Regions from separate parts of the Corticicoccus populi genome, predicted to be linked through region 2. Evidence: predicted binding sites of a transcription regulator. Region 2 holds the regulator's gene; each other region holds the start of a gene.

Region 1 (8,386 bases), on a different contig from region 2:
ATTGCGACAGGTACACCTGCCGGCGTCGGTGCAGGTATGCAGCCGCCGCAGTTTTTACAGCCGGGCGATGAAGTGAGAATTTCCATTAACGGAATTGGCACATTAACGACACATATTGAAGAATAAACGCATATCGTGGTATATGTGTATATGCTATAATTGTGGACGGAATTTATATAGAAAATGATTTTTAGAAAGGAAGACTCTAATGTTGCACTTACATTTGACTTCCATTGTGCTTGCGATTATTTTGTTTGTAGTCGTATACGTGCTTTACAAGAAAGACAGCAGTCCGGAAAATAAACTGCCTAAAATTCTTCATATGGTACTGCGCCTGTTCTATATACTCGTTATAGCGAGCGGGTTAATCGTTTATATTCAAAATATGGACGGTATTTCAAACGCAGGATCACATATGGAATATGGCTTGAAAGTATTATTCGGCCTGTTCTCAGTTGCTCTTATGGAAAGCACACTGGTCAGACTCAAAAAACAATCACCGGCAGCAAACAAAATTGCGATTGTTGCGGTGGTACTGATTATTATTACAGTCGGACTTGGTACTTATTTACCACTCGGCGTACTATAATCGAGAATTGTCAGCATAATAGCGGGGGCTTATTATCTAATAATAAAAACAAACCGGTTAATTCCGGTTTGTTTTTTTGTGGAGATTTACAGGGATGTCATTAGGTCAATGCCGGAGTCTGATCCATTCAATCATTTAAGGGTGTTAATCAGTGAGTGAAATGTCCTAATTAACCACAAATTTATGAACATTTTAAGATATCACTGCAAATTAGCTGTGAGCCTAGTATACTGATATTTATACGAATAAAAGGTAGGATAATAATATATGAAATTGATGAAAAAAATGTTGACTCTGTTTGCTGTCTTCGCAGTGCTCGGCACTATACATACTTCTTATGAGCCGGAAAATAATGCAAAAGCAGACAGTGTGACGAATCCAGGGGATGCAAAACGTATTTACAGTATTGTGGTGGACCGTTTCTTAAATGGAGATGAAGGAAATGATGACGGACGGGATTCGAATGATGATCCGGATTTTCCATTCGGCGGTGATTTCGAGGGGATAGAGTCCCAGCTTGAATATATTCAGACTATGGGATTTGACACGCTTCATTTATCACCGGTTTTTGAACATGAAACAGATGATTATTTAGGCTACGCTGTGACGGACTACAATCAGATTGAAGAAAGTTTCGGCGGTGGAGAGGCTTTTCAGAGCTTAATCGATCAGGCACACGACATGGATATAGAAGTCATTGTCGATGTCCCGATGACTGCGACTGATGCATTCGAACCTCTAGGCAGTGCGGACCTTTCAGTGAGTGACCTGTACCAGTCGTACCTCGACACCCGCGGCATTGATATGATTGACTTTAGTCAATCAAGCAATCAGGAACAATATAGAGAAATGCTTGAATCTTTTACAGATGAATATAATATAGACGGTCTTTCTTTTATGACTGCAGAGAATAATATTGATGCGTCAACATTTGTTCCTGACGGGGTGACGTCATACGGTATCACTACGGCAGAGGATATGTCTTTAGAGGGATTTGATTTTACAGCACATGAAGAGACGAGAGCAGCACTTGCCGAGTCATTTTCTTCCGTGAATAAAGAGATACCGGAACTTCCGGACGGGACAGAATTTTTACTGGCCGACCACTGGTTCAGTGAACGCTTTACCAGTCATGCTGTAAGTGAAAATATGTTTCCCGGGACACGTATCAAACAGCTGATGACATATTTATATGCATATCATGGACCGGTATCCATGCTTTACGGTACCGAGGTGGCATTAAATGGTGAGGATATTCCCGGCATACACATGCAGATGGATCTGTGGACAGACCAGGAAGTTGTGGAATTTATTGAACACATTAACAAAGTATTCTCCGAGCAGAAATCAGCCTTTACCGGAGATCTTGAAACAATTTTGAACGAAGACGGTCATTATGTGACGAGATATAATACCAATGATGTGGACTTTATTTTAAATGTAAATGACACTTCTGAAACAAAAAGCATTACGCTGACAGAAGATGAGGACGGGAAAGTCATGTCCGGTATGCTTGTCGGTGATATGATCCGTCCGCATAACGGTGATGAGTATATTCTGGTTCTTGACCGTGAAGAGACAGAGTTCTATGCGATTGTTGACGAGATGGGCTTAAATAACGGCTACATTATTGCGAGTGTTCTTATTTTCGGCGGCTTTGCTGTATTTATCTTCTTTGCAGCACGCAATAACAAGAAAAAACGAAAACAAGCATCATAAAAAAATCCCGCAGATGCGGGATTTTTTTAGTCTTCTTTATAATAGAACAGCGCAACAGTACCGTTACCAGTGTGGCTTGATATTGTCGGACCGATCATACTGATTTGAATATCTTCGATTTCTGTCTCTGCAAGAATTTTTTCTTTCACCTGCTCCGCAAGTTCACCGGCATTTGCATGGGTGATGCGGGCACGTCCTTTACCTTTGTCTTCATTCACATGATTGACCATGCTCGAAATTACTTTTTTAACACCGCGGTGTTTTTCCAGAGGGACGAGTCTGCCGTTTTCTACATGAAGCAGCGGCTTAATGTTGAGAAGTCCGCCTAAAAATGCCTGTCCTTTTGAAAGACGGCCGCCTTTAGCAAGGTAATCGAGGTCACTGACTGTAAATAAATGCACAATCCGCTCAATGTTTTTCTCAATATTTTTAATGACTTCATCCTTTGATTTACCGGCTTTAATATCATCATCAGCATCTTCTACAATCATACCGAGACCATAGCTTGCCGATTTTGTATCAATGACTGTGATACTCGCATCAGGGTGGGCTTCAAGAAGCTCATCCCGTGCAATCACAGAACTGTTGTATGTTCCGGAAAGTTCACTTGAAAAGGCGATATAAATAATATCTTCTCCTTTTTCAACATAAGGTTTGAATGCTTCAATAAAATTCTCAGGATTTGCCTGTGATGTGAGCGGTCGTTTGTTGTTTGATATTGCTTCAAGAACTTCTTCACTGGTGATTTCAACCTGGTCCAGGTAATCCGTGTCATCAATAGTGATTTTAAGCGGCAGTACATCAATATCCCGCTGGTTTAAGTCTTTAATACTGATATCAGAACAGCTGTCTGCAAATAATTTCATATTTAAAACTCCTCACTTATAGGTTTAATTTAAAATAATCGTTTAAAAATCTGCCGATTCCGTCTTCGTTATTTGAGATTGTGATATGGTCTGAGACATCTTTGATTTCATCTGTCGCATTGCCCATCGCAACACCGTGACGAACGTATTTGAGCATCTCTGTATCATTATCTTCATCACCAAAAGCAATCGTATTCTCTTTGTCCACGCCCAGATATTTTCTGACATGTTCGACACCGACCGCCTTGCTGATGCCTTTTTTAACAATCTCCAGTACCGGATACGGTGCACCCCAGCGTCTGTGTTCAATTGCTTCTGCGAACACGTTGTCGAGTTCGTCGCGGATAGCAGGCATTTCATCTTCTTCAGCCTGAATCAATATAGTCGTCGGCCCGTCTGTCATAGTCTGTGTTAATTCACCGACTTTTACTGTCGGTTCGCCCATACTGAATGCATCGAAAAGTACAGAATCATGATAATGAAGATAGACCGTATCTTTGATTTCAGCAATGACATTTTGAATTTTCAATTCCGGGACACGTCTTGCGATCTCTACAGCGACATTCAAATCAAGAGGTGTATGAAGCGTTTCAAAGTTAAAGTCCTGAGGGTGGTGAACGAAAGCACCGTTAAAATTCACAATCGGTGTATCCATACCAAGCTCCCGGTAATAAAGTTCGCTTGCACGGTAAGGTCTTCCGGTGGAAATAATCAGTTCATGACCCTGTTGTTTTAATTCAAGTAAAACTGTTTTTGTATATTGACTGATCACTTTTTCATCAGTGAGCAGTGTGCCGTCTAAATCCAGACAAATTAAATGTTTCTCCATTTGAGTAATTCTCCTTAAAGTTTGTTACGATTCAATTCTATCATTATTATTTATACTGTGTCAGAATTTTGGTATGATATTATTAGTATAACTCTGAAAGGAGTGGAAAAAATGGATAAAATGATGGAAGAAAGCATGATGGGTGCACTTGAAAACGTGATTGACCCCGAGCTCGGCATTGATATTGTCAACTTAGGTCTTGTATACGGTGTGCATCTTGATGAAGATGGAAATGCAGGTGTTGAAATGACACTGACTTCAATGGGCTGCCCGATGGGGCCGCAGATTGTAGACCAGGTCAAGCAGGCGCTTGCTGAACTGCCTGAAGTACAGGATACAGATGTAAATATCGTTTGGAATCCGCCTTGGCATAAAGATATGATGACACGTTACGCTAAAATTGCACTCGGTGTCAGCTAAAATAAAAATGCGGTACTCTGAAAAAGAGTGCCGCATTTTTTTAAAGTAATACCTGGTACAGTATGGAAAGTGTCCCAAGTGTGAAACAGTAGTAGCTGAATATCGCAAGGTTTCCATTTTCCATAACACCCTGCAGCCATTTTACACCAAAGTAAGTCGCGATAATCGTCACGATGAATGCTGTGATGTAAGGAACAATGAATGTGCTGAGGTCAGGATCTCTCAGTATGTCGGAAAATCCGAGTACAGCTGATCCGAGTGAGACCGGAATATATAAAAGAAATACGAAACGCAGCGCATTTTTCTGCTTTAGGCCGACACTGATTGAACCGACAAGCGTGGCACCGCTCCGGCTCACGCCTGGAATCAGGGCGATACACTGTGCAAGACCAACAATGAGTGAGTCTTTAATACTCAGTTCGCCGTCGCGCTTCTGTCCGCGTTTATTTTTGATAAACCATAGTGCAAGACCGGTGATGAGCAGCATGACACCGACAAAGCCGACAGAAATATTGTCACTGATAGCATCCTGCAGAAGAAAACCGAGAATACCGACCGGAATCGTCGCAATGATTAAGTACAGCGTGTATTTTGCATCAGCCACTGCTTCCTCGTCTCTTGATTTTTGAAATAAGAAACGCCATAAATTTTGAATGATTGAAATAATATCATGGCGGTATACAAATATAATCGCAATGAGTGAGGCGGTATTTAAGAAAATTTCAAAAGAGAGACCGTTTGCTTCAATACCGAACAACTCACGGACAATGACTAAGTGACCGCTCGATGATACTGGAATCGGTTCTGTAATCCCTTGCACAAGTCCTAAAAAGATATACTTTATAATTTCAATTAAGTCCATTTTAAACCTCCTAAAGTCTAAATTTAATATAAATTAAAATACATATAAAAGCTATTAATTACTTGCTTAATGTGTAAAAAGTAGTATAATTGAATTAAGGTCAAAGAAGGTCAAACTATACTTTGAACTTTATTAACGAGGTGAGACATATGGATATTAACAAAATGACCTACAGTGTGCAGTCAATTATCGAACGTGCACAGCAGTTATCAGTGGAATTGAAGCTTCAGTCCATTGAAATTGAAGCTGTTTCAAAAGCAATACTTGAGATCAATGACAGCATGAGCCGGGATATACTTGAACGTGCAGACATTGATGCAGATAAACTAATCAAAGCGTACGATGAAAAATTAAGTAAATACAATGTCGTATCGGGAGAAAATGTCCAGTATGGACAGTATATGTCGAGCGGCTTTTCTTCATTAATCAGTGAAGCAGAAAAAATCATGAACGAATTCGGAGATTCATTTATCTCCCAGGAGCATATGCTTCTTGCGGCAGTCGAAAAAGATGAAATAATGAAACGGACTGTCGGTAGAAAGCATGAAGTCATTAAAGAAATTATCAAAAGAGTCAGAGGAGGAAACCAGGTGACCACTCAAAACCCTGAGACACAATATGAAGTTTTGGAGAAATACGGCCGTGATTTAGTTGAAGAAGTCCGGCAGGGTAATGTTGATCCTGTTATCGGACGGGATGAAGAAATCAGAAGCTCAATCAGAATCTTGAGCCGTAAAAGAAAAAATAATCCGGTATTAATCGGTGAACCGGGTGTCGGTAAAACAGCTATTGTTGAAGGGCTGGCACAGCGTATTGTGAGACGTGATGTACCGGACAGCCTGCTTGATAAAACAATATTTGAACTGGATTTGTCTGCACTTGTGGCAGGTGCGAAATACCGCGGAGAATTTGAAGAACGACTGAAAGCGGTATTGAAGGAAGTTAAAGAGTCAGACGGGCGGATTATTTTATTTATAGATGAGATTCATATGCTTGTCGGTGCGGGTAAGACAGAAGGTGCCATGGATGCAGGGAACATGTTGAAACCGATGCTTGCGCGCGGAGAGCTGCACTGCATCGGGGCAACGACAATTAATGAGTACCGGGAATACATTGAAAAAGACTCCGCACTTGAGCGGCGTTTTCAAAAAGTCCAGGTACCTGAGCCGGATGTAGAAGATACGATCTCCATTTTACGCGGTTTGAAGGAGCGTTATGAAGTCCATCACGGTGTCAGAATCACAGACCGTGCTCTTGTTGCAGCGGCTGAGTTATCAGACCGTTATATTACCGACCGTTTTCTGCCGGATAAAGCGATTGACTTAATGGATCAGGCGAGTGCAACGATTCGTACGGAAATGGGATCGAATCCGACAGAACTGGACCAGATGAACCGTCGTGTAATGCAGCTTGAGATTGAAGAAGCTGCACTGAAAAATGAGGACGATTCTGTATCCCGAAAACGGCTCGAGGAATTACAGGCGGAACTTGCCGAAGCACGTGAAGGTCAGGGTGCTTTGTCACAGCGCGTAGAAAAAGAGAAAGAACAGATTGCACGTGTGAATGAAAAACGTGCAGAAGTGGATAAAGTGCGTCAGGAACTTGAAGACGCAGAAAATAATTATGAACTTGAGCGTGCAGCAGAACTCCGTCACGGCAGACTGCCGCAGCTTGAAAAAGAGCTTTCTGAGTTTGAAGCGGTGCTTGCAGAAGAAAGTGCCGGCGAGAACCGTATCATCAGAGAAGTAGTGACAGAAGAGGAGATTGGCTATATTGTCAGTCAGTGGACGGGAATTCCTGTATCAAAACTGGTTGAAACAGAAAAGGATAAACTTCTTAAACTGGCAGACATTCTGCATGAAAGAGTCGTCGGTCAGGACGAGGCTGTTGATTTGGTTTCTGATGCAGTCATTCGTGCAAGAGCGGGGATTAAAGATCCGGACCGTCCGATCGGCAGCTTTTTATTCCTTGGACCGACTGGTGTCGGTAAAACTGAACTTGCCAAAGCACTGGCATCGACGATGTTTGATTCAGAGAAGCACATGATCCGGATTGACATGAGTGAGTATATGGAAAAACATTCAGTCTCCCGTCTGATTGGTGCGCCTCCGGGATATGTCGGCCATGAAGAAGGCGGCCAGTTGACCGAGGCCATCCGCCGTCAGCCATATTCTGTAATATTACTGGATGAGGTGGAAAAAGCGCATGGTGATGTGTTTAATATCCTCCTGCAGCTCCTTGATGAAGGCCGTTTAACGGATTCAAAAGGACGCACGGTTGATTTCAGAAATACAATTATCATTATGACATCAAATATCGGTTCACATTATCTTCTTGATGAAACAGCAGAAGACGGTGTGTTGAAAGACGAAACACGCCAGCTTGTGATGAATGAAGTGCATCAATTCTTCAAACCGGAAATTATTAACCGTATGGATGACATTGTGTTGTTCAGCCAATTAACGAGAAGCAACATGACATTAATTGTTGATAAATTAATTGCTGAACTAAACAGACGATTAAGCAGTCAGCATATGAAAGTAGAAGTTTCCGACAGCGTGAAAAAATGGATTGCCGACGAGGCATATGAGCCGCAGTTCGGTGCAAGACCGTTAAAACGTTTCATCCAGCGTAATATCGAGACGCCGCTGGCGAGAAAAATGATTGAAAAAGATTTAACTGAAGGACTCGACATGCGTGTCGATTTTGTAGACGGCGAACTGAAGTTTGAAGTGGAGTAACAGAGTGAATATAAAAACAGCAGCGTCCAAGGACGCTGCTGTTTTTTTCTTAGATTAAGGTGTACGTTCATCCAGTGACTCAATAAATGATGATGAATGACGGGCAATTTCATCATATTCGAAGTTATGAATATAGTGGGGCGCATCGATTGGAATCAATTCACGATTTTCACTTCCGGCAGCAAAGGATTCCTGTATTTTAATCCAAAGGTCATTATCCATGCCTGTATTTTCACCATTTGATGAAAATAAAAGCATTGGAACATCTATTGATGTCTCCTGTATTTTTTGTGCATTTAATTTTGCATTTTTGATTTCATTAATCATGTTTTCAGTCAAGGTCCGACGGTAAAAGATAAT
Region 2 (8,386 bases):
GAAACTGTCGCGATCGCTTGCGGTGACAATAAAATTGAAAGCATGCATGTTGCTTTAATGAATGGTGCTGTTGATGTACTGGTTACAGATGACCGGACAGCACAAAAACTAATTGATGAATACTAAAAGAACCGACAGTCATTAATGACTGTCGGTTCTTCAATGATATTCAGTAAATTTAATTTTTTACTTTTTCTTTACCGCTTGTTTCCACCACAAATTTCTCATCTTTATAGTCCACGGTAACGACTTTGTTTTCGAAAGTTTCACCGGACAATAATGATTCACTGAGTACATCTTCAATATTTTTCTGGATACTTCTTGCGAGTGGTCTTGCACCGTAATCCGGATCGAAACCGTCCTCAACAATCTGTGTTTTCGCATTATCCGTCACAACAACATCGATTTCTTTATCTCTGAGTCTGCTGCTTAAATCATCAATCATTAATGACACAATTTCTTTAAGATGCTCTTTTTCGAGACTGTGGAAAACAATAATGTCATCCACACGGTTGATAAATTCAGGTCTGAAAGTGTTCTTCAGTTCCTTCATCATCGTGCTTCGAATGGTTTCATAATCCGGCGTTTCGGAATTCGATGAACCGAAGCCGACAAATTTCTGGTCTTTCAGCTCCTGTGCACCGACATTAGATGTCATCACAATTACAGTGTTTCTAAAATCAACCGTTCTGCCGTTTGAATCTGTCAGTCTGCCGTCATCAAGAACCTGTAGGAGCATGTTAAAGACATCCGGATGTGCTTTTTCAATTTCATCAAACAAAACAAGTGAATATGGTTTACGGCGGACTTTTTCAGTCAGCTGACCACCGTCATCATAACCGACATATCCCGGCGGTGACCCGACAAGTCTTGATACGGAGTGTTTCTCCATATACTCACTCATGTCCACGCGAATCATCGCATCCTCTTCCCCGAACATTGCTTCTGACAACGCTCTTGCCAGCTCAGTTTTACCGACACCTGTCGGTCCGAGGAAAATAAAGCTTCCGATCGGACGTTTTGGATTTTTAAGACCTGCACGTGCACGGCGGACTGCTTTAGCAATCGATTCAACAGCCGCATCCTGCCCTATCACGCGTTCGTGCAGAATTGATTCAAGGTTCAGCAGTCTTTCTGATTCTTCTTCAGCAATTTTCTGCAGCGGTATTCCCGTCATATTACTGATGACAATTTCGATATCCGCTTTTGTCACAGACTGTGACAGCCGTTCCTGATCCTTTTTCCAATTATCCTTTTTATCCTGAAGCTCCTTCTCAAGCTTAGACTGCTGATCTCTGAAGTTTGCCGCTTCTTCGAATTCCTGACTCTGAACAGCCGCATCCTTCTCTTTTTTCACAGTCTCGAGTCTTGCTTCAAGTTCCTTTAAATCCGGCGGTGATGTGTAACTTCTTAAACGTACCTTGGATGATGCTTCATCAATCAAATCGATTGCCTTATCCGGCAGAAAACGATCCTGCACATAACGGTTACTCATATATACAGCAGCTTCAAGTGCTTCATCAGAAATATTAATTCTGTGATGCGCCTCGTATTTATCACGCAGTCCTCTCAGTATTAACACCGCATCCTCTTCACTCGGTTCATCCACCTGAACCGGCTGGAAGCGTCTTTCAAGTGCCGCATCTTTTTCAATGTGCCTGCGGTACTCATCGAGGGTTGTCGCTCCGATACATTGCAGTTCTCCGCGCGCAAGCGCCGGTTTTAATATATTGGATGCATCAATCGCACCTTCGGCACCACCTGCACCAATCAAGGTATGGAGTTCATCAATAAATAAAACAACATTCCCTGCTTTATGAATTTCCTCCATCACTTTTTTCATACGCTCTTCAAATTCACCGCGGTATTTCGTACCCGCAACCACAGTACCCATATCCAGTGACATTACACGCTTATCTTTCAATGTCTCAGGCACTTCATGTTTCACTATCGACTGGGCCAGTCCTTCTGCAATCGCTGTTTTACCAACTCCGGGCTCACCGATTAATACGGGGTTGTTTTTCGTACGGCGGCTGAGTACTTCAACCACCCGTGTAATCTCTTTAGATCTGCCGATAACAGGATCCAGTCTGTCTTCACGTGCAATAGCTGTTAAATCACGTGCAAGTGAATCCAGCGTTGGTGTATTAGTATCTTTTTTCGCAGATCCTTTTGACTGGAACGTGTCCGGATTCCCGAGCATTTTAATGACAGATGCCCGTGCTTTTGTAATATTTAAATCCAGATTTGACAGCACTCTTGCTGCAACGCCCTCACTTTCACGGATTAAACCGAGAAGAAGGTGCTCCGTCCCGACAAAATTATGATGCAGCTTCCGCGCTTCATCCATGGATAATTCAATTACTTTTTTAGCACGCGGTGTATAGTGAATCGATGATGTCGCTTCATTGCCTTCACTGATTAAATTAAATACTTCATCACGGACATTTTCGTCTGTGATATTAAAATTCGATAACACCTTTGCCGCAATGCCCTCTTTCTCTTTCACCAGACCAAGCAGAAGGTGTTCTGTTCCTATATTTGAATGTTTTAAATTAATTGCTTCTTCCTGTGCAAAGGCAAGTACTTTCTGTGCACGTTCAGTCAATCGGCCGAATAACATACTACATTCCTCCTAATCGTTCTCTTAATAAGGCGGCCCGTTCTTCGTCCACTGCCTTTTCAAGAGATGAAATTTCTTTATTTAACTCATTTAATCTTTTTTTAACAAATGCCGGCTGGATTAATTGTACCCACTCTTGAAATCTAAAATCAATTTTCAGGATTCCCATATCCATACCGAGTTTTACATTGCTCAAGTGCATTGCCGCTTCTTTTGAGGTCAGTGTATAGGCATATTTTAAAATACCATAAGAGCGGCTGACTGTATCTTTCGTTTTCACCGGGTAGTGTGTGATTAAATCCTTCCGGACTTCCTGTTCTTCTTCTATAATTCTATTTTTCAGTTCGTCCAGGTGATCAATAATTTCCTCTTCCGTCTGTCCGAGTGTCAGCTGATTCGACAGCTGGTATATATGACCGAGAGGCACACTCCCTTCCCCGTATATACCACGTAACGCAAATCCAAAACGATTTAAATTGTTTTGGAAACGGCTGATTTTATTATTTAATGATAATGCCGGGAGATGGAGCATTACAGATGCCCTCATTCCTGTGCCGACATTTGTCGGACATGCCGTTAAAAAACCGTACCGCTCATCAAAAGCATAGTTCAGTTTCTCTTCCAAAACATCGTCTATTCTGACCGCTTTTTCATATAAATCATGCATCGGCACCCCGGCACCCATTACCTGAATCCGCAGATGATCTTCTTCATTCACCATGACAGATTCAGATTCATCTTTATTAATAAAGCTCGAATACCCGTTTTTTGTGAACAAAGGGCTGATGAGGTGCTTTTCGACGAGAAGCGCCTTATCTTCAAAGTTCATTTCATTAACCGGTATATTGTGATGCCCTGTCAATACCTCTTCAATCTCACCGGACAGTGACTCTACAGCATCAGGGTCATTCAGCTGGTGTGGGAACGGCAGCCCTTTAATATTTCTCGCGAGTCTGATTCTTGAAGACATTTCAATGGGTTGTTCCTCAATGTCCTTAAGCCAGGGACTTAAATAATTATTCACATCGTTCACCTGCCGATTCCAGTGCCTTAATTTCATCGCGGACAACCACAGCCTCTTCAAAATTCTGTGCTTCGACCAGCTCTGATAATTTCACTTTAAGTGTTTCAATCTGCTTTTTCACTTCCAGATGCGCCCTGGATTTTTTCGGTACTCTGCCGACATGGCTGTTCTGATGAAGCTGAACACGATTCACAATATTAAGTGCCTCGTCAGAGAATGTTGTATAGCATTCCGAACAGCCGAATCTGCCTTTTTTCAATATAGATTCAATCGTTGAACCGCATGTGGCGCAGCGTTTGGTCTCAGATTCTCTTCTCGTGAGTTTCTGATGCTGCGACAATGATTGTAACAGCTGATGAATGTTAAACGACTCATCCGAAAAGCTTGAATACTGACTGGAAAAAGATTCGTTTGCACACTGCTCACACAGGAACTGTTCCCGCTGGTTAAATCCGCTGTTCTTACTGATATGGATGCTCGCTTCCCTTTCACCGCACAATTCACACTTCACTGACATCACTCCTCACTATACAAAATCACATCGATAATCCGGTTTAATATATTCGCCCGAAGCTGGTCTCTGTATGGCAGTTCAATTAATAACGCCTCTCTCGATACCGCTGTATTAATCATTTTCGCTTCCCTTAATGTCACAGCTCTGTTTTCAAGCATCGACTGGATAATCCGTTCAGCATTCTGCTGGCTGACGGCGGGGCCGATCAGCTGCTTCAGCCGGGCAAGATACTCCGCTTTGGAGTGCGTTTCAACTTTAGTAATACGAATATAACCGCCGCCGCCGCGTTTACTTTCAACTGTATAACCGTGTTCGTTTGTAAAGCGTGTCTTGATGACGTAATTTAACTGCGAAGGTACACAATCAAATTTTTCAGCGATATGGGCACGTTTAATTTCAACGCCTTCATCTTCGGACTTTTTAATCAGTTCTTTTAAATATTCTTCAATAATATCTGATATATTACGCATACCAACACCTCTTTTGACCTTCTTTGACTAAAGTATACCTGTTATTCCCTTTATTCGCAAATGCTAAGGCCCCGGTAATCGGTTACATATTATATAGAAATACTATCGCGTTTATAAGAAATATACTATATAATATAGTCCGTAACATCATACATAAGTCAGTCACTATTTAGACTATTTTTGGGAGGAAATATATTATGAGTATCGTTATGGGCATAGTGGGTATATTATTCACATTCTTCCTTGCCTGGATAGCAAGCAGCAACAGAAAACTTGCATTTAAGAAATGGAAGAATATTTTAGTCCTTCTTGCACTCCAGTTATTCTTTGCTTTTCTATTTTTAAATACAACAGGCGGACAGACAGTCATCGGATGGTTTGCTGATGCGTTTGACAGACTGCTCGGTTTCGCAAGAGAAGGCGGCATGTTTGTCTTCGGTGATTTGATGTCTTTATCAACTGAATCCGGAACGCCGGGTGAAGCAGTAATGCTTGACGGAGAAGCGACTGTATTAAACGTATTCTTCTTCAATGTACTTGTACCGATTATCTTTATCTCAGCGATTATCGGAATCTTGTCCTATACAAGAATTCTGCCGTGGATCATTAAAATTATCGGTATCATTCTAAATAAAATTACCGGTATGCCTTACATCGAGTCATACAATGGTGCTGCATCCATGCTGCTCGGTCAGTCGGAAGTATTCATTTCACTGAAAAACGTACTTCCTAAAATGTCAACACAGCGTCTTTACACACTTGCAGCACAAGCGATGAGTTCAATTTCATTATCAATTGTCGGCGCATTCTTTACAATGCTTGACCCGCAGTATGTGATTATCGCAATTGTCCTTAACCTGTTCGGTATTTACGTGATTGTGCATATCATCAATCCTTACGAAGAAATTATTGTAGACAGCGATTCTGAAATTTCAACCAATCCTGAAGAGGGTAAATCTTTCTTCCAGGTACTCGGGGATTACATTATCGACGGTGGTAAAGTCGTACTTGTTGTGGCGGCAATGCTGATTGGGTTTATCGCCCTGATCGGCCTTCTAAACAACTTGTTCCTGTTAATTCCGGGATCAAACCTGACATTCCAGGATATTCTCGGTTACATCTTTATGCCGATTGCATTCCTGATTGGTATTCCTTGGGCTGAGGCTCAGACTGCCGGAAGTTTGATGGCAACTAAACTCATCACAAATGAATTTGTTGCGATTCTCGATTTCATCACAGTTGCTGATGGATTATCAGAAAAAACTCAGGCAATGGTATCTGTATTCTTAATTTCATTTGCCAACTTCGGAAGTATCGGTATTATCGCCGGTTCCGTTAAAGGTCTGCACAATGAAAGTGGTGACAGAGTTGCCAAATTCGGTTTGAAGCTGGTATACGGTGCATCACTCGTATCCGTTCTTACAGCAACAATCGTTGGTTTCTTCTTCTAAGAAAAACCTTCTTAAAACATCCAATCTGTTAAGTCAGATTGGATGTTTTTTTATATTTCCACCGCAAAGTCTTTGAATTAATATAGTATTAAAACGATTGATACTATATAATATATAAAAAGTAATAATTTGTATTAAAATACATTTATATAGAAGGTGGTGCCTCATGAAATATTCAATGCTGTTTCTTACACTGCTGTCCGCTCTCTTTTTGTCCGCCTGCTCCACCCCAGACTATAAAACACACGTCGGGATTCTCAATGAGAATAATGAAATTCATTTCCAGGAAGACACTGAACTGACTGATGCTGATACATTCACAGAAATCAAGGAAATATTCCTTAAAGAAGAAAATGAAATTGAGGGCAGCCATGATTTTCCGTTCACTATCCATTTCGACAGACCGAACGAGTACTACAGTGAGCTGATTGTGTATTTTTCAGTCGAGGATCACCGGATAATTTATCATTTATCCTCCAGCAGCATAGAACCTGTATATCAACTGAGCGAATCAGACAGTGAATATATACTGGACGCATTGAACTTTGACGCGGCCCGCTATGAAGAATAAAAAAATGATTAGAGAAGCAGAATATGCTTCTCTAATCATTTTAAATTCTGTCAATTACCGTATGATAACCGTCACTGCCATAGTCCAGACAACGTTTGACACGGGAAACCGTCGCACTCGATGCACCGGTTCTTTCCTGAATTTTGGAGTATGTCCAGCCTTCTTTAATTAGTTTTGCCACCTGAAACCGCTGTTTCAGTGCAACCAGCTCGTTCGTAGTACATATATCATCGAAAAATTGATAACACTCTTCTCTAGTTTCCAGTTTTAAAATGCCATCGAATAAATCATCGAGCTCTTCGCCTCTTAATCTATCAACATGCATATCATCACTCCTCAATACTCTTCTTTAACACTTTACCATATTAAAGCACTAAAGAAAATAGTTGCAACACATCTAATTATCTGATAATATCAAATTTATTAACTATTCTTCACCTCGCTAAAGTAGTAAAGGAGATTGTATATGTCAAACCCACTCATTTTAAAAAAATTATCCCTTGGATTAAATTATCTCGAATTACTGAATCAAGACGGTTATACCCTTGTCGACATGAACATGATTGAACCATTCTCTGTTGAAGATAAACAGCACCATCCGACAAATATTATTTTTGAACGCAACAGCCAGCTGTTTGCCATTAGAAGCGACTGGACACGGACCCTGCTCAATTACAACCAGGCCTTTGCCTCGAACGTCAGAAAATATGGTTACTTCGGTCCCGTTGTCAGAGAGCACGATACATTCTACCAGGCCGGCGCCGAAATCTTTAAAGCAGATGAATCCGATATTATCGAAAGTCTCAATATGCATTTAAATTTTATTAAAGATTTTGCCGAGCAGAAAATCACAACCATAGTGGTAAATAATGACCAGCTTATCGATATGTTCATTTCAAAATTTGAACTGGATGAAAGTATCAAACCTTTAATTTATGATAAAGCCGTCTCAGATATTGAAAAAATAACAGACAGTGATCATCCGCTGTACAAAATCATGACAGCCACTGTCAGCAGCCAGCTGGAACTGATTAATGATATATTTGAAACGACAGAAGTGATGACTTTCATTAACCACTTTAAAGATGCCGCTGCCGGGGGAGAGACAAAATTTATTCTCGATCTGTCCTTCAGATCACCGCAGAGCTACTACAACGGCTTTTATTTCCAGGCGTTTTCAAACTATGACTCCCCTGTCTTGAGCGGCGGAGAGTACAACAGCAACGCATTCGGCATCGGCTTAAATTTATCAGATGGAGGGCTTTTATGATTACAGTCGCATTAACCAAAGGACGGTTGTTTAAAGATTTTATCCGTTACTTAAAAAACCGTGACCTTCAAAAATATATTTCCGTGCTTGAAAATGATTCACGGACACTCTATACAGAAGTGGATAACGTCCGCTTCATCTTCGCAAAAGGTCCGGATGTGCCGACCTACGTCGAACTCGGCGCTGCAGACATCGGTATTGTCGGCTCTGATATTCTGGCAGAGGATTCTTTTAACGTCCTGAACGTATCCCAGCTCCCTTTCGGAGACTGTCACTTTTCAATTGCCGGGCCGCCTGATGTCGAACGTTTCAATACAGTCGCTTCCAAATATACAAATATCGCGCGGACATTCTTTAATGAAAAAAAGCAGCCTGTGCAGTTAATTCACCTGAACGGATCAGTTGAACTCGCACCGCTGCTTGACCTTGCGGACGGTATCGTTGACATCGTTCAGACCGGGAG
Region 3 (8,386 bases), on a different contig from region 2:
GGTACTTGTACCAGTTACTTTTTCTTGATAGATATTATCCATATCCACATTATTATCCTGTAACTGCTGTATTTGGCTGTCTAATGATTGCCCTGTAGTAGATACCCTCGCATATCCAATATTCATATGTATCACCCTTTATATTACGTCTAAAAGTCTTATATCTTTGATACATTTAATTATAGACTAACTTTGATACATTGCAAAGGGATGAAAATAGATATTTATATGTGCTTTAAATAAGTGTCTCAAACTTAATTTTGAGACCTATCTGTTATATTCTTATATGTGCCATTGTATTGCAAACTATTTAAATATATAATAAATGATAGCCAGGTTGATTGTAATCGAGATTCGAAAGCCCTTGAGCTTTCTATGCCACCTCACATTATGTAGGGTGGTTTTTATATAAAATTATACGGTGGGAAAAGGATGGCTAATAAAATAAAAAATATGGTTGATAAACTAGTAAAAAATGGTCAACTTGAAAAAGGACTTCACAAAATAAATGATGCTTATAAGAAAAAGAGCGGAAAAGATTATTCTGAATATATTAATCAAGGGATAGATAAATTAAAGAAAAGAAACGGTTCATCTTGATTATGGATTACTAATTATAAGTTGTTGCTCTAACTCTCTTAACTCTTTAATAGTCATTTCGTCAGTTTCCTTATCTTCACATGTGGATGACCTATGTCGGTACTACCGGCACCATTTATATCCTAACGTAGCAAATGGTTGCTTTAGATAGACCTAACTCGGTGAATCAGCGACCTCCTCATACATAGATATTAAAAGTAACTGTGTTCATATTAGGGGCGGTAAGACTGACAACGCTAAAAGAGATATCAATATACCAACTAAAGACATTGAACACATTAGATTAGTATTAAACCAGCATCCTACAAAAATTCAGGGTGATATATTCAAGCTGTCACATAATGCAGTAACCAAACAATTAAACAAAGCTTTAACATACTGTGAAATAAATAAAGATATCACGCCCCACGCTCTAAGGCATACACATTGCTCTGTTTTGCTCGGTGATGGGGTAAAGTGTCAATTATGTATCTAAACGTCTGGGGCATGCTTCTATTGCAATTACACAACAAGTATACGCCCACTTATTAGAAGAACAGTTTGAAGCGGAAGATAAACATACAATAGACTTGCTTAATTCCATTTAAGTGGGTCTATTTTTTGTCGATATGTGCCAGTGATGTGCCACAGAATTAAATGAAATACATTGCAACAAAAATAAAAACCCTTTTATATCAAGGGTTACAGGTAATACATTCTATTAAAATATCTAAAAAACGCCCACAAAGGGAATCGAACCCCTATCTCAAGAACCGGAATCTTACGTGTTATCCATTACACCATGTGGGCATATATATGAGTCTCAAACAAAATCATTATACCAACATTTCACTGAGATGAAAAGTACCAAAAATACAACGTTTATCTTTTGACCTTATTTGACTAATGTGATATAACTAAATTATCAACTTGATAAAAGAAATACAGGAGGGTCATTATATGAATTTAATACCTACAGTAATTGAACAGACAAACCGCGGTGAACGTGCTTATGATATTTACAGCAGACTGTTAAAAGACCGCATTATTATGATTGGCAGTGCTATTGACGACAATGTCGCAAATTCAGTAGTCAGCCAGCTTCTATTTTTACAGGCTCAGGACTCAGAAAAAGATATTTATCTATATATCAATTCTCCGGGCGGCAGTGTAACAGCTGGAATGGCGATTTATGATACAATCCAGCACATCAAACCGGATGTACAGACAATCTGTCTCGGTATGGCGGCTTCAATGGGATCATTCCTTCTTGCAGCTGGTGCTAAAGGCAAACGTTTTGCACTTCCTAATGCTGAAGTAATGATTCATCAGCCACTCGGCGGTGCTCAGGGTCAGGCAACTGAAATTGAAATTGCTGCGAAACATATCCTGAAAACTCGTGAGAAACTCAATCAAATTTTAGCGGACCGTACAGGACAGCCGCTTGAAAAAATCGAAAGAGATACTGACCGTGATAACTTCATGTCAGCTGACGAAGCAAAAGAATACGGCTTAATTGACGGTGTTATGGATCCTGAAAAAGCTTAATTAATTTATCAAAGCGTCATCCCTTATTCATTTATGGGATGATGCTTTTTATTGTATAATGATAATACTACAATTCAGAGCGGAGGCAGTGGAATGAATATATTAGTATTGGGCGGTACGGGTCTTATCGGCAGCAGGCTTGTTAATGCATTGGCCGGGGAGGAATATCATATTTACGTTCTGACGCGCGGGAAAAAAACTTCTTCAGATCCATTTATCCACTACGTGCAGTATTCCCCGGACGATATTACTGACACATCATGGCACAGTGAAATACCGGATGACATTGAAATCATTTATAATCTTGCAGGGGCAACGTTAAATCAAAAATGGACGGATTCCGCGAAAGAAGATATTTTAAATTCACGCATTAATGTAATGAAAGTACTTGAGCGCTTTGTGGAAGAAAACAGTCCGCCAAAAGTACTTGTCAATGCCAGTGCCATCGGGTACTATCCGGTGAGTGAGCATGTTGAATATGATGAGGCGGATGTTTTCACTCCGAATGATTTCCTTCAGAAAGTTGTACATGTATGGGAAAATCATGCGGCCCGTTTTGAATCTTACGGCATCAGAGTAGTCCGCGGACGTATCGGTCTTGTTCTGTCTAAAGACGGCGGTGCACTCCCTCTGATGGAAAAACCATATAAACTCGGTGTAGGCGGTCCGATAGGCAGCGGCAGACAATGGTACAGCTGGATTCATATCGATGACCTGGTCAATGCATTTTTATATACCGGCGCCGACAAAACAATCAGCGGACCTGTCAATTTCACAGCACCGGCGCCTTTAAGACAGAAGCAGTTCAGCAGTTATCTGAGTGCTGCATTAAAACGCCCGGATAAATTCCACACCCCAAAATTTATGCTGAATAAAGTGCTCGGTGAGCGTGCGGTTCTCGTCGTTAAAGGACAGAAAGTCATGCCGAATGTTCTTCTTGAACATCACTTTAAGTACCTGTATCCGACACTTGACCTGGCACTTGAAAATATTTACGAAAAATAGAGCGAAGGGTCTGATTTCAGTCAGACCCTTCGCTTTAATATTACTTCAATTTAACTTCTTCACCGTTTCTAATCTGGTCGGCAATCTGGTCAAGTTTTCTCAGACGGTGATTCACACCTGACTTCGATATAACACCCGTTGATACCATCTCACCGAGTTCTTTCAATGATACCTCCTGATGTTCTACACGGAGACGTGCCACTTCACGGAGACGGTCGGGCAGTTCTGAAATGCCGACTTCATCATCTATAAACTGAATATTCTCCACCTGCCGCATCGCAGCACCGATGGTTTTATTCAAATTGGCTGTCTCACAGTTTACGAGACGATTTACGGAGTTACGCATATCTCTGACGATACGGACATCCTCAAACTTCAAAAGTGCCTGATATCCGCCGATTAAACTTAGAAATTCAGCGATTTTTTCGGCACCTTTCAAATATGTGATATATCCACGCTTACGCTCAATGTACTTCGCATTCAGCTCATAACCGTTCATCAGCTCGGTCAATGCGATTGCATGGTCTTCATACAGTGAGGAAATCTCGAGATGGTACGCAGATGTTTCCGGATTATTTACAGATCCGCCTGCTAAAAAGGCACCTCGTAAATAACTGCGGATACAGCAGTCTTTCTCTCTGATCTCATCACCGATTTCATTGGTAATAAAACCGGACTGCATAATATTTAAGTCTTTCAGTACAACTGCCGCTTCATCTTTAATACGGCATATATACACATTATTCTTTTTTAATTTCATTTTCTTACGGACTAAAAGCTCCACTTCAACACCGTATACCTGCTTGATTAACGAAAACATCCGTCTCGCGATCGCAGCATTTTCGGTCTGGACGTTAATAATCCATTCACCTTCAAAAAAGCTTAATGCACCGTTCATCTTAATCAGCGCAGACAGCTCACTTTTCTTACAACATGTATCCACTTCGACACGTGTCAATTCATTTTTCATATCAGAAGCAAATGACATGCAATCACACCCTTAACTATTCTTCATTCGTCCGATACTGCAGTGTACTGATTTCATCCAGTGCAATATCATATATCATTTCCGCTAAAATATCGTTATTATGACGGACCGCACCCTCACGGTCGATACTGACAATATCTTTATGGGTCAGCACTTTCACACCGATATCGTTCAGCCGCGCTCTGTCACTTTCAACGACCGTCATGCTGTTTTTTTCATAGTAGTCCGAAATATGAACATTGATATCTTCTTCATTTAAGATAATAAAGTCCATCACCGACTGACCGATATGATCATTAATCGCTTCCAGATGATCTGCAGCACTGTAGCCGATGGTCTCGCCCATCTGAGTCATAATATTTGAAACATACACTTTTGTTCCTTTGGAATTGATAATCGCTTCCTTCATGCCGTGAGGGATGACATTCGGAATAATTGAAGTATATAAACTTCCCGGTCCGAAGACGATGATGTCCGCTTCTTCCATTGCTTCAACAGCTTTAGGCGTGGCATCTGTATCTTTCGGCAGCAGATATATTTCTTCAATCTTCCTTCCGACTTCAGGTATATAGCTTTCACCGACAATGATTGAATCATCATCCATTCTCGCTGCAAGTTTCGGACTGATGTTGGTTGACGGGATAACCGTACCCTTAACATTCAATATCGCACTGAGTTCCTCTACAGCCATCGCGAAATCACCTGTAATGTCATACATCGCGGCAATCATTAAGTTGCCGAGAGAATGACCGCTGATTTCATCCTTTTTAAAACGATATTTAAACAGCATCTCAAGCTGTGACTCGACATCCGATAAAGAAGTCATCACATTCCGGATGTCTCCCGGTGCCGGCATATCAATCTGATCCCTGATCAGACCAGTAGAACCGCCGTCATCAGCGACCGATACGATGGCTGATATATCAACGGGATACCGTCTTAAGCCCCTTGCCAGTACGCTTAATCCGGTGCCCCCGCCGACCAGTGTTATTTTAATTTTTTCCATTAACGATGCCCTCAATTGCCGCATCTCTGTGTATCGCCGAAATATTAAAATCAAAATGATCCTGCAGATCGTCGGCAAGGCGTTTCGTAAGTGCCACTGAACGGTGCTGACCGCCGGTACATCCTATTGCAACCACAAGCTGTGATTTACCTTCCTTCAAATATTGAGGAATCAAATATCTCACCAAATCAAATAATTTAGTGTAGAAAATATTAGTTTCTTTCCAGCTCATCACATAATCATACACCGGCTGATCCATCCCGGTATACGGCTTTAATTCGGGCACATAATGCGGATTTGGTAAAAAGCGCACATCAAACATCATATCCGCATCAATCGGTACACCGTGCTTAAAACCAAAGCTCATAATACTCACATTAAAGCCAGCCTGTTCGTCACCTGAACATTTCTCAAACATTTCTTTACGCAGCGATTTGGGATCGAGTTCCGTTGTCTCTATAATGAAATTCGCCCGTCGCTTCAATTCTTCTAAAATTTCACGTTCCTGCTCAATGGCTTTTAAGACGTTCATCTCGTTATCAAGCGGGTGCGCACGTCTGGTTTCTTTATATCTGCTGACAAGACGATTGTCTGTAGCATCTAAAAACACAATCCGGAGTGCAATATTTTCATTAGCCTCAATTTTATCCAATTCAGCTACCAGTGTGTCAAAGAACTGTTTACCGCGTAAATCTATTCCTAATCCGACATAATCCATCTTTCCGTCAGTCGTTTCCATTAATTCTGCGATTTTCGGCAGCAGCACCGGTGGAAGATTATCTATACAGAAATAATTCATGTCTTCCAATGCTTCAATCGCTACTGATTTACCTGCACCGCTCATGCCAGTTAAAATGATAAGTTGTTTCACTGTTCACACGCCCCGCCTATACTTAGTCTTTAGTTAACTTTACACCAATTGAGTCATTTTAAAAAGTACATACTGATATTTAATAGTACAATCCATTCATCTTTTTTTCAATTTTACGGCTCACAGAAATCATCCGCTGATTTCAGTTTATTTTATCCGGGGCATCACTTGAATCGTTATTCTTATCCTTCGTAGTTATGGGCCTGGTATTGATTCGTTCAAACACCTGCATGGACGTCTCCTGATCACGAAACAAAAAAGCATACACCATTGAGTGTGTATCAACACCTCAACCATGCATGCTTTCTTCAATAATTTTTATTCTTCTTCATCAAATACCGGCATACCGAGAACTTCTTCATTAAATCGTTCCGGAATCAGTATTTTCCGCATCAACCCATCAACATCACCGTAGTCTTTTTCTTTAGTGACATAAATTTCATATCCCCGCCGTTCATAAATATCTTTCAGCCAAGGATGGAATTTTAGTGATGTTCCAAGTGTGACTGCCGGAGCCTTCAATGTATCTCTCAGCACCGTTTCTTCAACATAAGTCAAAAGCTTATCGCCGAGGCCCTGCCCTTTGTACTCCGACTTAGTCGCAAACCACCATACAAAAGGATAACCTGATACAGAAATTTCGTCATCCCACGGGAATCTGATGGTAATGGTGGATACAATCTCACCGTTCTTTTCCAGAACATATGCTGTAGACTCTGAAATATTTTTCTGTACATCTTCCAGTTCAACATTGACTGACGGCCACTCAATTCCGAGATCCTTAAGCGGTTTAAATGCTGTTTTCATTAATTTTAAAAATTCTTCTGCGTCTTCAAGTGTCGCCACTCTGATAATATCTTCTGACATTCTGCCACTCCGTTCTGATGTTCTTAAAATTCATTTCCTACTTCTATACTTTTTATCTCTCTTTTATCTTTAACAGCTGAATACACCTGTGCAAACAGTGCAGAGAGCAGTATATAAATAAGCGTTCCTATAATATAAACCGTCTCGAGATCAGATATCAACAAATACGTTTGGTAACCGAGAACCACGAGCGCAGTACCTGCAATAATATTCAGCTTTGTCTGCGAAAGTTTAAATGGCGAACGGGCATATAGTTCCGGTTCCTTTGCCGGCAGTCTGACTAGAGCAAGGACAGGAAACATGAATATAAATAAAGATAACCCTGTACCAAGCTGTGCAACGACTGTCAGTGATACACCTGTCAATATCGGAACTGCACCGACAAGGTAAAAAATAATAAGCAGATAGTGCGGTGTGCCGTACTTTTGATTGACCGTTGCGAGTTTTTTCGGAAGCAGTCCGTCTTCTGCTGCTGCATAGAAGCTCTTTGTAATCCAGGTGAATGTGGAATTCAAAGTTGTTGCCAGAGCAAACATCGCACCGCACACGATAAAGAATACAAACAAGGGCTGCGGAAGAATTTCATTTGCTACAGCTGTCAGCGGCTGGCCGGCCACTTCTGCAATCGGCAGTACACCCACCGCAATTGTTGCAACAAATGCATAAATGATACCGACACCGACTGTTGCGACAATCATCACAAGCGGAATGTCATGCTTCGGATTTTTCATCTCCCCGCCGAGTTCTGCAATCACCTGGGCACCGCCGGTTGCGAATGATACCAATCCGACAGCAGTAAAGAAACCTGCAAGTCCGTCCGGCGCCATCTGTGCTGCGTTAAATACAGTAAAGTCGACATTCGGCATACCGTAAAAAATAAACATTAACAGTGCTGCGATTAATAGTATGACCATGACTTTATTAACCTGCGCCGATAATTTCACCCCGAGCAGATTAACGATAAACAAGGCGGTAAGGAGCAGAAATGCGACCGGCATAATCGGAACTCCCGGAACGATACCCTGTATGTATTCCGCAAATGATATCGCATAAATCGCAAGTGTCACTTGAGCGAGTAAAAACATTGGGAGCCAGAACATGCCTGTCTTGGCAGATAACAGTCTGCTTGTATAACGGTACAGACCGCCTGTAGACGGCATGGATGCACCTAATATTGCGATTGGCAGAATTGTAACCACTGTCAACAGTGACGAAATAATAAATGCCGGTGTCACACCGCTCCCCGTCATCATAATCGCAATACCGGTCAGTGACATGACGCCGGCACCAATAACCTGCCCGGCCGCAATCACCAGTACATCCCAAAAACCAAGCACACGTTTCAACTTATTTTCTTCCATCTCATCACTCACCTTTCTAATTCATACCTTTTAAATAGGATTAATGATGAGTATATGCTCTGCACTGTTCCGTGTCAATCATTTTATTTAAATATCGATTACCGTTTATGCGGATACAAAAAATCCGGGACACCATTCAGGTGCCCCGGACCGGGTTATAT

The links. The regulator CtsR, encoded in region 2, represses protease genes until heat stress. The targets are predictions, from matches to a motif close to ATGGTCAATAAAGGTCAAACA.
Region 1: clpB (ATP-dependent chaperone ClpB) is a predicted target of CtsR. The motif match lies at 5,382-5,402, and genes of this name have one in related genera.
Region 3: clpP (ATP-dependent Clp endopeptidase proteolytic subunit ClpP) is a predicted target of CtsR. The motif match lies at 1,466-1,486, and genes of this name have one in related genera.

Annotation. Positions count from the first base shown of each region.
Region 1 is NZ_JBHUOQ010000001.1:1,288,940-1,297,325, reverse strand. It holds gene ACFSX4_RS06455 (fumarylacetoacetate hydrolase family protein) at 1-126, shown strand, start outside; gene ACFSX4_RS06450 (YisL family protein) at 209-589, shown strand; gene ACFSX4_RS06445 (alpha-amylase family glycosyl hydrolase) at 857-2,308, shown strand; gene ACFSX4_RS06440 (DegV family protein) at 2,335-3,174, opposite strand; gene ACFSX4_RS06435 (Cof-type HAD-IIB family hydrolase) at 3,191-4,003, opposite strand; gene ACFSX4_RS06430 (metal-sulfur cluster assembly factor) at 4,115-4,423, shown strand; gene ACFSX4_RS06425 (undecaprenyl-diphosphate phosphatase) at 4,464-5,285, opposite strand; gene clpB (ATP-dependent chaperone ClpB) at 5,435-8,026, shown strand; gene ACFSX4_RS06415 (alpha/beta hydrolase) at 8,081-8,386, opposite strand, start outside.
Region 2 is NZ_JBHUOQ010000003.1:16,396-24,781, reverse strand. It holds gene ACFSX4_RS08415 (sugar-binding transcriptional regulator) at 1-126, shown strand, start outside; gene ACFSX4_RS08410 (ATP-dependent Clp protease ATP-binding subunit) at 179-2,623, opposite strand; gene ACFSX4_RS08405 (hypothetical protein) at 2,625-3,647, opposite strand; gene ACFSX4_RS08400 (UvrB/UvrC motif-containing protein) at 3,640-4,158, opposite strand; gene ACFSX4_RS08395 (CtsR family transcriptional regulator) at 4,164-4,631, opposite strand; gene ACFSX4_RS08390 (NupC/NupG family nucleoside CNT transporter) at 4,829-6,082, shown strand; gene ACFSX4_RS08385 (hypothetical protein) at 6,249-6,653, shown strand; gene ACFSX4_RS08380 (YerC/YecD family TrpR-related protein) at 6,694-6,978, opposite strand; gene ACFSX4_RS08375 (ATP phosphoribosyltransferase regulatory subunit) at 7,120-7,923, shown strand; gene hisG (ATP phosphoribosyltransferase) at 7,920-8,386, shown strand, end outside.
Region 3 is NZ_JBHUOQ010000001.1:1,417,079-1,425,464, forward strand. It holds gene ACFSX4_RS07090 (recombinase family protein) at 1-126, opposite strand, end outside; gene ACFSX4_RS07095 (hypothetical protein) at 433-600, shown strand; tRNA gene ACFSX4_RS07100 (tRNA-Arg) at 1,318-1,389, opposite strand; gene clpP (ATP-dependent Clp endopeptidase proteolytic subunit ClpP) at 1,540-2,127, shown strand; gene ACFSX4_RS07110 (TIGR01777 family oxidoreductase) at 2,221-3,132, shown strand; gene whiA (DNA-binding protein WhiA) at 3,173-4,120, opposite strand; gene ACFSX4_RS07120 (gluconeogenesis factor YvcK family protein) at 4,137-5,126, opposite strand; gene rapZ (RNase adapter RapZ) at 5,113-5,997, opposite strand; gene ACFSX4_RS07130 (GNAT family N-acetyltransferase) at 6,316-6,864, opposite strand; gene ACFSX4_RS07135 (APC family permease) at 6,888-8,225, opposite strand.